Regions from separate parts of the Mammaliicoccus sciuri genome, predicted to be linked through region 1. Evidence: riboswitches for the same ligand, from Rfam matches in the RefSeq annotation. Region 1 holds a riboswitch; the other holds the start of a gene.

What was found. A riboswitch is a leader RNA that binds a small molecule or an ion and turns the genes downstream of it on or off. The one in region 1 is predicted to bind FMN.
Region 2: linked by a shared signal. The riboswitch ahead of MUA60_RS07610 (ECF transporter S component) and the one ahead of ribD (bifunctional diaminohydroxyphosphoribosylaminopyrimidine deaminase/5-amino-6-(5-phosphoribosylamino)uracil reductase RibD) in region 1 are both predicted to bind FMN.

The regions. Positions count from the first base shown of each region.
Region 1 covers NZ_CP094824.1:1,830,509-1,834,949, reverse strand. The annotation lists gene MUA60_RS09445 (FAD/NAD(P)-binding protein) at 1-505, shown strand, start outside; gene MUA60_RS09440 (hypothetical protein) at 583-786, shown strand; FMN riboswitch at 1,270-1,402, shown strand; gene ribD (bifunctional diaminohydroxyphosphoribosylaminopyrimidine deaminase/5-amino-6-(5-phosphoribosylamino)uracil reductase RibD) at 1,546-2,592, shown strand; gene MUA60_RS09430 (riboflavin synthase) at 2,597-3,229, shown strand; partial or broken gene ribA (GTP cyclohydrolase II) at 3,241-4,390, shown strand; gene ribH (6,7-dimethyl-8-ribityllumazine synthase) at 4,411-4,441, shown strand, end outside.
Region 2 covers NZ_CP094824.1:1,459,963-1,464,403, reverse strand. The annotation lists gene MUA60_RS07625 (RecQ family ATP-dependent DNA helicase) at 1-388, opposite strand, end outside; gene MUA60_RS07620 (helix-turn-helix domain-containing protein) at 369-1,325, opposite strand; gene MUA60_RS07615 (ferredoxin) at 1,430-1,678, shown strand; gene MUA60_RS07610 (ECF transporter S component) at 1,720-2,268, opposite strand; FMN riboswitch at 2,348-2,477, opposite strand; gene MUA60_RS07605 (ATP-binding protein) at 2,553-4,295, opposite strand; gene MUA60_RS07600 (response regulator transcription factor) at 4,295-4,441, opposite strand, start outside.

The DNA.
Region 1 (4,441 bases):
TATTACGAAAGATGCAATAGAAAAATTAAAAAAGACGCATAAAGGTATCGCACCATTAAAAGAAATAGAAAACCTCTTTGCGAAAGAATGTGAATATCAAAATATTAACTTGAAAAAAATGCTTTATCGATTTAAAAAAGATAATGTAGCGAATATGAAATATGATTTAAGACATGAAGACGAAGTAGGGCATTTTCAATCATTTGTTGAAGAAGTAAAACATCATATGATTCCTGTTTGGAATGCCATGACAATTGATGATAAGTCGACATTTTTAGAAAAGTATGGGCATCACTTTAAACGTAATGCGAATCCAATGCCTCAATCTTCAGCGAAACAATTGATTGAATGGATTGAAAATGAAGACATTGTCGTTAAAGAAGGATTAGAAAATGTACGAAAATATTACGGTAAATTTAGAATTAAGTATGAAGGTGAACAAGAAGAATCAAGTTATCATTATGTCATTAATGCGACTGGTCCTAAAAACATTTATCAGAACTGACAGAAGAAGAGCATTTTATTAAAGGTTTAGAGAACAAACAAATTATAGCTGCTCATCCATTTGGAGGTATTCTTGTCATGCCATATTCAAATGAAGTCATTAGTCCAAAATTCGGTACAATGCCAAATTTAAAAGTAATTGGACAATTAACAAGTGGAGTAAATTTTGATGTAAATGGCGTTTCATTATTAGTCGATCAATCCGTAAGAGCAGTCAATGACTTATATATTGAATTAGAAGAAAGAAAAAAAGTTAAAAAGGCGAAATCAAAAAAGAAGTAGAATAATGGAAATTGAAATGTAAGCTTGAGACAATGTTTGATGTCTCAAGCTTATTTTTATGTATGGGTGATGGGGCGTTATTAGCAGTTTTGATACAAAGTGCAAATAAGAATACCAGTATTAACACTTCTGAGTAGTTTTGTAATTAAGGCTGTCCATAGTAACAATTCAGAGGAGTTTTGTAAATAAGGGGGTCTATAGTTACAATTCAGCCGACTTTTGTAACTAACAGCCCCGTTGTAAACAAGTTTGGTCGAAAGTGTTCACAACAACCCCGTTATGAACAGGTTTGGCCGAAAAGTGTTCACAAGACCATCGTTATAAACAAGTTTGACCAGAAGTGTTCACAAGACCGCCGTTATCAGCTTTTTTGAAATCATCACACAAACAACAACAAAATAAATTTAACTTCTTCAATTGTAATTCTTAGTGATATGGTATAGAATGATGTCATCAGTGATTACTGATATATAATTTAATAATATATTCTTTCGGGGCAGGGTGGAATTCCCAACCGGCGGTATAATAGCCCGCGACCCATAAGTGATTTTTCATTTATGGCTGATTCAGTAACATTCTGAAGCCGACAGTATAGTCTGGATGGGAGAAAGAATAGACGACAGCGTATGCTATACGCTTATTTCGTTATACTTAAAATGTTAAAGTCTTTTTTCATAAAAGGCTTATTTCGTGATACATTTTTACTCCCAACCACCGAAAAGTGATTTTCGGTGGGTTTTATTTTTAGGAGGTAAAGAAATGAATCAATATTTAGATTTTGCAATTGATTTAGCTGAACGTTTACAAGGGCAGACGGGTACGAATCCTTCTGTTGGTGCTGTTATTGTTAAAGATCATAAAATTATAGGTTTTGGAGCACATTTAAAAAAGGGTGAAGCACATGCTGAAATACAAGCTTTAAAAATGGCAGGTGAAGATGCTCAAGGTGCAACAATATATGTTTCTTTAGAACCTTGTTCACACTATGGTTTAACACCACCTTGCGCCAAAGCGATTATCGACAATGGTATTCAATCAGTTGTATATGCAGTTAAAGATGATTCTCTTAAAAATAGTGGTCATGAAATGTTGTACGAAGCTGGAATAGATGTAAAACATGAGCCTTCAAAAAGAGCAGAAGACTTATATGAGGCTTTTTTTCTTCAACAACAAACGAAATTACCTTTTATTACTTTGAAAATTTCTACAAGCCTAGATGGTAAAGTTGCGACAGATTACAAAGAAAGTAAATGGATTACTTCTAAAGAAGTTAAACAAGATGTATTAAAATTGCGCTCACAACATGATGCCATTATGACAGGTGGGATGACAGTTCGTGAAGATAATCCATTATTAACTTCTCGTAATCCTGAGTTAAGTAATCCAACTAGAATTGTATTAACAGAGCAATCAAGCTTTGAAGGTGATTATGAAATATTCAAAGATGAAGATAATCCTGTCGTTGTTGTAACGAGTTCGCAATCATTTCACACTTATGAGAATCAACATATTAAAGTTAAGAAGAGTGATTTATCAAATTTAAAACCGATAATGAAAGATTTATATGAAGATGGATATGCTCAAGTGATGGTTGAAGCAGGTCCTAAACTTGTAAGTCAGTTTATTGAACAAGACTTAGTAGACCAATTAATTATTTATCAAGCCCCGAAGATGATTGGTGGTCAAGGAAAATATCAATATTATCAAACGCATGATGTGGTTCCTTTATCCAATAGTAAATTATTTGAAATTATATCAACAGAAATCATTGGTGGAGATCTTAAAATAACATTAAGAAAGAAGTGACAAGATGTTCACAGGACTCATTGAAACAGTTGGTGTAATCAAGAATACAAGCACAAACCAAGGCGTTAAAACATTAACAATTGAAGCCACTGAAATAATGGATGATTTATCACTAGGTGATTCCGTTGCTGTTAATGGTGTTTGTTTGACCGTTACTGAGAAAGCAAGTTCTACTTTTAAAGTGGAAGTGATTACTGGAACTATCTCAGTAACTTATTTAGAACATTTGAAAATGAATGACAAAGTCAATCTTGAAAGAGCGATGTTAGCGAACGGAAGATTTGGCGGTCATTTTGTAAGTGGACATGTAGATGGTCAGGGCATTATTAAACATATTTCAAAGAGACAAGATGAATGGATTATTGAAATATCTACAGAAGCGCATTTATTAAATCAAATGATTGATAAAGGATCTATCACAGTTGATGGTGTTAGTTTGACAATTTTTAAATTATATCCTCAAAAATTTGAAATTCATTTAATTCCTGAAACGAGAGATTGTACAATCTTTGTTAATAAAAAACAAGGTGACAGCGTACATATTGAAACGGATTTGTTATTTAAATATGTGCAGAAAGCAACGGGACAAAATCATTCAAATTTATCCGAAGAGAAATTACTTAATCTAGGATTTTAGGAGGCTATAACATGTTTGATAACGTAGAAGATGCCATACAAGAACTTAAAAGTGGTAAACCGATTATTGTAGTAGATGATGAAGATAGAGAAAATGAAGGTGACCTCGTCGCTATATCTGAGTATTTAACAGCTGAAACGATTAATTTTATGGCTACACATGCGAGAGGTTTAATCTGTGCACCGATTAGTAGTGAAATTGATGACTGAAACGGGTGATAAATATAAGACTGCATTTACTGTAAGTATTGATCATGCATCAAGTACGACAGGGATTAGTGCTTTTGAAAGAGCAGATACGATTAAAGCATTAATAAATGAAACGTCACCAAGAGCATTTGTTCAACCAGGTCACGTATTTCCATTAATAGCTAAAGACAATGGTGTTCTTGAAAGAATAGGTCATACAGAAGCTTGTGTTGATTTAGCGAAACTTTCTGGAGCGAAACCAGCTGGTGCTATTTGTGAAATTATGAATGATGATGGCACGATGGCTCGTCGAGATGATTTATATCAATTTAAACGTAAACATGGTTTGTTAATGATAACGATTGATGAACTTGTAAAGTATAGAAAACACCATGATCAAATTATACATCTTGAATCTAAAGTTAAATTACCAACTTCATACGGTGAATTCGATATGTACGGCTTTACATCTCAATTAGACGATAAAGAATATATTGTCATTAGTTCAGGAGAAATCAAAAATGGTATGAATGTACGTATACATTCTGAATGTGTGACAGGTGATATTTTCCATAGTGCTAGATGCGATTGTGGAGAACAGCTTGAATATTCAATGAAATACATTCAAGAACATGGTGGTATGATTTTATACTTACCTCAAGAAGGTAGAGGAATAGGTCTGATCAATAAACTTAAAGCATATGAACTTATTGAACAAGGATATGACACGATTACTGCTAATGAAGCTTTAGGCTTTGAAGCGGATTTAAGAGATTATACTGAAGCGAGTCAGATTTTGAAATACTTTAATATAGAAGAAATACAACTCATCAGTAATAATCCAGATAAATTTAATCAATTACAAGATTTAGGTATACATGTTTCTAATAGAGTTCCAGTTGTCATTGAACCGAACGAAACAAATGCATCATATATCAATACTAAAAAGCATGAAATGGGTCATTTAATATAAAATAGAATGGAGTTTTTAAAATGAAATTTGAAGGTAAAATGGATGGATCAC
Region 2 (4,441 bases), 370 kb from region 1:
ATTTAAAACCAATAGATTTAAATCGTTTAAAATTATGTTCTTCATATATGAATTCCGGGCTACAAAATATAAATTGATAGTTCGATAAATTTCTAAATATGTCTGACCGTTCATTAGGATTAATAGCAGAATGGATTGCAACAGCATTCTTCTCGCCATTTAATTTCATCTGAACGACTTGATCATCCATTAAAGAAATTAGTGGAGAAATAATGAGCACTCTGCCACCAGTTATATATGCTGGCAATTGGTAACATAAACTTTTTCCAGCACCGGTTGAAAGGATGCTCAGCACATCATGGCCGTCTAATATATTTTGGACGGTTTCCTCTTGCCCGTTTCTAAAATGATCATAACCAAAATACTTTTTAAGTTCTTGTTGTAGCATTTAATCCCTCCATTGCATAGCAAACATACATGAGTTTGATTTCGAAATACGTAAAATCATTTAACACTTCATAATAAAATTTCAAATTTTGATTAGGTGTTTGTTGAATAACTTCTATAAATCTAGCGTATTGTTCATCACTTACGTATAAATTCTTATCCTTTAAATAACCTTTAATAAACATTTCAATAATATGATCATGAATAGTATGTGTCTTAACACGTTTAATGTTTGCAAGTTGATCCATATCGTAACTGCGATTTAATAGTTCATATGTAGTAAATGTTTGTTGGTTTAACAAAGGCTGGTAGTTAATCTGAGATAATATTGGATAGCGTTCTTTATTTTGTATCGTAACTTGGATAAATTGATATTCTTCTACTAACTGTTCTCTTAAATCCATAATACCAATGTCTTCAATCATTGAAATTTGTTCAATTGTATAAGGTGTTTCCCGAAAACCTGCTAATAAATAATGCATATAAATTGTTTGAAAGTATGTATTCATATCTTCAAATAGCTGATATATTTCTTCTATAAATTGATTTTCCCCTACTTCTTTAATGTGTACATAAATTTCTTTAGCTTTAAATTGTATCTCTTTATCATTGATGATTGGTTGATACGCTAAATGGTTATGCTTTTTTTGACTAATCATCTGAGTTAATAATAAGATTGTATTAACAGATTGAATGGCCTGACTATAGAAAAAGTCGCCAATAATTGGCTTATTAATGTGTTCTACAGGTTCGTTAATGATTAGTTCGAATTGTTCAAATTTCAAATTTGGCAAAGAGCCATAATACAATTTTAAATGTTCAATCGTGGCATCAAAATATGTTTGATGAGTCTTTTTACCTATTAAAATATTATAAATACTTTTATCAGTTTTGTTGTCATGCTTCATGGAAAGGGTTTTCAGTATAATCTGTTTCAAATAAGTCACCTCAAATAACATAAAAATGTTGAAATCTCTAAGTGTTATCACTAAAATAAGTATGTATAATAAGTGTAGCATGTTTTTTAAAGGAGGCGAAAATTTTGGCTAAATACACAATAGTAGATATGGATACATGTATAGCATGTGGCGCATGTGGAGCAGCTGCCCCTGATATATACGATTATGATGATGAGGGAATCGCCTACGTGATACTAGACGACAATAAGGGAATCGAAGCTGTACCAGAAGAATTATTAGAAGATATGGAAGATGCTTTCGAAGGTTGTCCGACAGATTCAATTAAAATAGCAGATGAATCATTCGATGGAGATGCACTTAAATTCGAATAATATATATGAGAAAGGCTAGGATGTGAGGTCCTAGCCTTTCTTTATTTTATAATAGACTTAAGTTTATCAAATATTATAATGTATATGACAGAAATGACAATACCTTTAATTAAATTAAATGGGATAATACCGGCAGATACGATTAATTTTAAATTATTTGCGATATCTGCAAGATTCATAATTTGTCCGTATAAAGGTAATAGAACAAAGTAATTCATTAAACTCATTAGAATTGTCATCAAGATTGTACCAACTGATAATCCATATCCCATAAATAATTTTGATTTTTTCATGCGATAGAAATAATAAGTTGGAATGACGAGACATATTGACGCTAAAAAGTTAGCTGTATTTCCAATTGGTTCGTGTGACACAATTAAGAAATTCAATACGTTTTTAAATAATGCGACTAATATACCTGAAACTGGACCGAACGCAAATGTTGCGACAAGTACAGGAATATCACTGAAATCCATTGTTAAATATGGTGGTAAAAATGGCAATGGAAATTTCAAAAACATTAAAATAAAGCTGATTGCGATGAGCATACTTACAGTGAGTAAGCGTTTTGTTTTGTTATCGTTAGACATATAAACTCCTCCTATTCATCTCGTAAGAATAGGAGGAAAAATTATCGCAAAATAAACCTAGTCAAGACTAGATTTTTTCCTCCATCTTCTCCCATCCAGACTTTAACTGTCGGCCTTAGAATTTCACTAAGTCAGCCAATATACATACATATATTGGGTCGCGGGCTTTAACCGCCGGTATGGAATTACACCAAACCCCGAAGATGAATTTTTTTATTTAGTTTTAATTACAAAATATATATTAGCACATTGGTCAGGTATTTTCATCTAAATAACTCAACAATTTAAACTTTTGGTAAAGTTATTGTAAATTGAGTGCCTTCACCCTCTTTACTATCGACTTTAATCGTACCATGATGTGCATCTATAATTTTTTGAACGATAAAGAGACCAAGTCCTGTTCCATGTTTACCTCTTGTGCGAGAAGCATCAACTTTATAAAAACGATCAAATATTTGATTTAAATGTTCTTTAGCAATACCTACGCCACTATCTTGAACTGTTATAACAAAATCTTCTTCATCCGTATCATCAAAGACGACATTAATAGAATCATTTTGATGTGTGTATCTAATCGCGTTATCGATTAAATTCGTTAAAATCTGCTCAACACGATCACTATCTCCATACCAATTCGTAAGATTTCCAATATGTTTAACGGATAAATTCAAACCATTTTCTCTTGCTTGAGGTAAGAATTTAGTTTCAATTTTGTTCATTAATGTTGAAATATTAAAGTCATCTAAATGAACTTTAATGCCTTCAGCATCCATTTTGGCAACTTCTAATAATTCATTAATCAATCTACTTAATCTTTTAGACTCATCTAAAATAATATATAAGAAATCATCAACATCTTTCTTCTCTGTAACAATACCGTCAACAATTGCTTCAGTATAACCTTGTAACATAGAAATTGGTGTTCTTAATTCGTGTGAAACGCTTGCGATAAAGTCTTTTTTCATTTGATCCATATGGTGTTCGTCGGTCATATCACGAATGATTACTACTATACCTGATGAACCATCATTTTGAATGCTATCGATATATGTTGATATAACGACATAATATTTATGACCTAATTCGTATTCGAAAAACTGCGTATCCTTCTCTTTAAATGTGTCATTTCTTTGTGTAGATATATCAACATGATCAAATTCTCTTACTTCTTTTAAGAATGTATCGGCTTTTGAGTTAGTAATAATGATTTCATTCTTATCATTAATGCCTAACACACCATCGATCATTGAATTAATGAGTTTTTCTTGTATGTTATTTTTCGATTTAACATCATCAATGTTTGTACGGATGTCTTTACTCATTTTATTAAATGCTAGACCGAGTTCGCCGATTTCATCACGCGTATAAATCGGTACTTTTTCAGTATAGTGACCTTTAGCAACTTTAAAGGCTGCATGTTTTAATTGAATTAAAGGTTTCGTTATTCTGTTTGAAAGGAAGAATGCAAAGACCGTACTTACGATTAATAATATAATGGCTGAAACAAGTATACTCAGTGTAACAACATTTTGAGCTTCTTTAATGGAGTTGATATCTTGGAATAAAAAGATACCTGCATCTTCCTCAGGAAAAGCTTGAGAAGGATAGCCTAATAAAATATATTGATGTTTCTCGCCGTTATAAGTTAAATTGATTTCTTTTAGTACGTGTTTATCTTCATTAAACACTTTGTCGAACGCATGATTAGTTCTAATCTCATTAATCATAACTTCTTTTAATGGATTTTCAGATTTTGCTGTTAAATCATCGCTATTTTTAACGATTATAAGTCCAGCAGGGTCTTCAACAAGTGCTCTTGCATAATCGATTGCTGACTCTTTTTCGTGTGAACTTAGTAATAATCGTTCTATTTTGCTTGCATTATTATATAAATTTTCACCTGTAGTAGATGTATTATAAGATTGTAAGAAAGTTATAAGAAATCCGCTTAATAAAAGTAAAACTGTCGTTACTATTAAAATAATAGATAACCACAGTTTTACAACAACACTATTTAATCGATTCATTATTCAGGAACCTCAAATTTATAACCGACGCCCCATACTGTATGAATCATTTGTGCAGCATCTTCAGAAACTCTATTTAACTTTTCACGTAATCTTTTAACATGCGTATCAACTGTTCTTAAATCACCATAAAATTCATAGTGCCA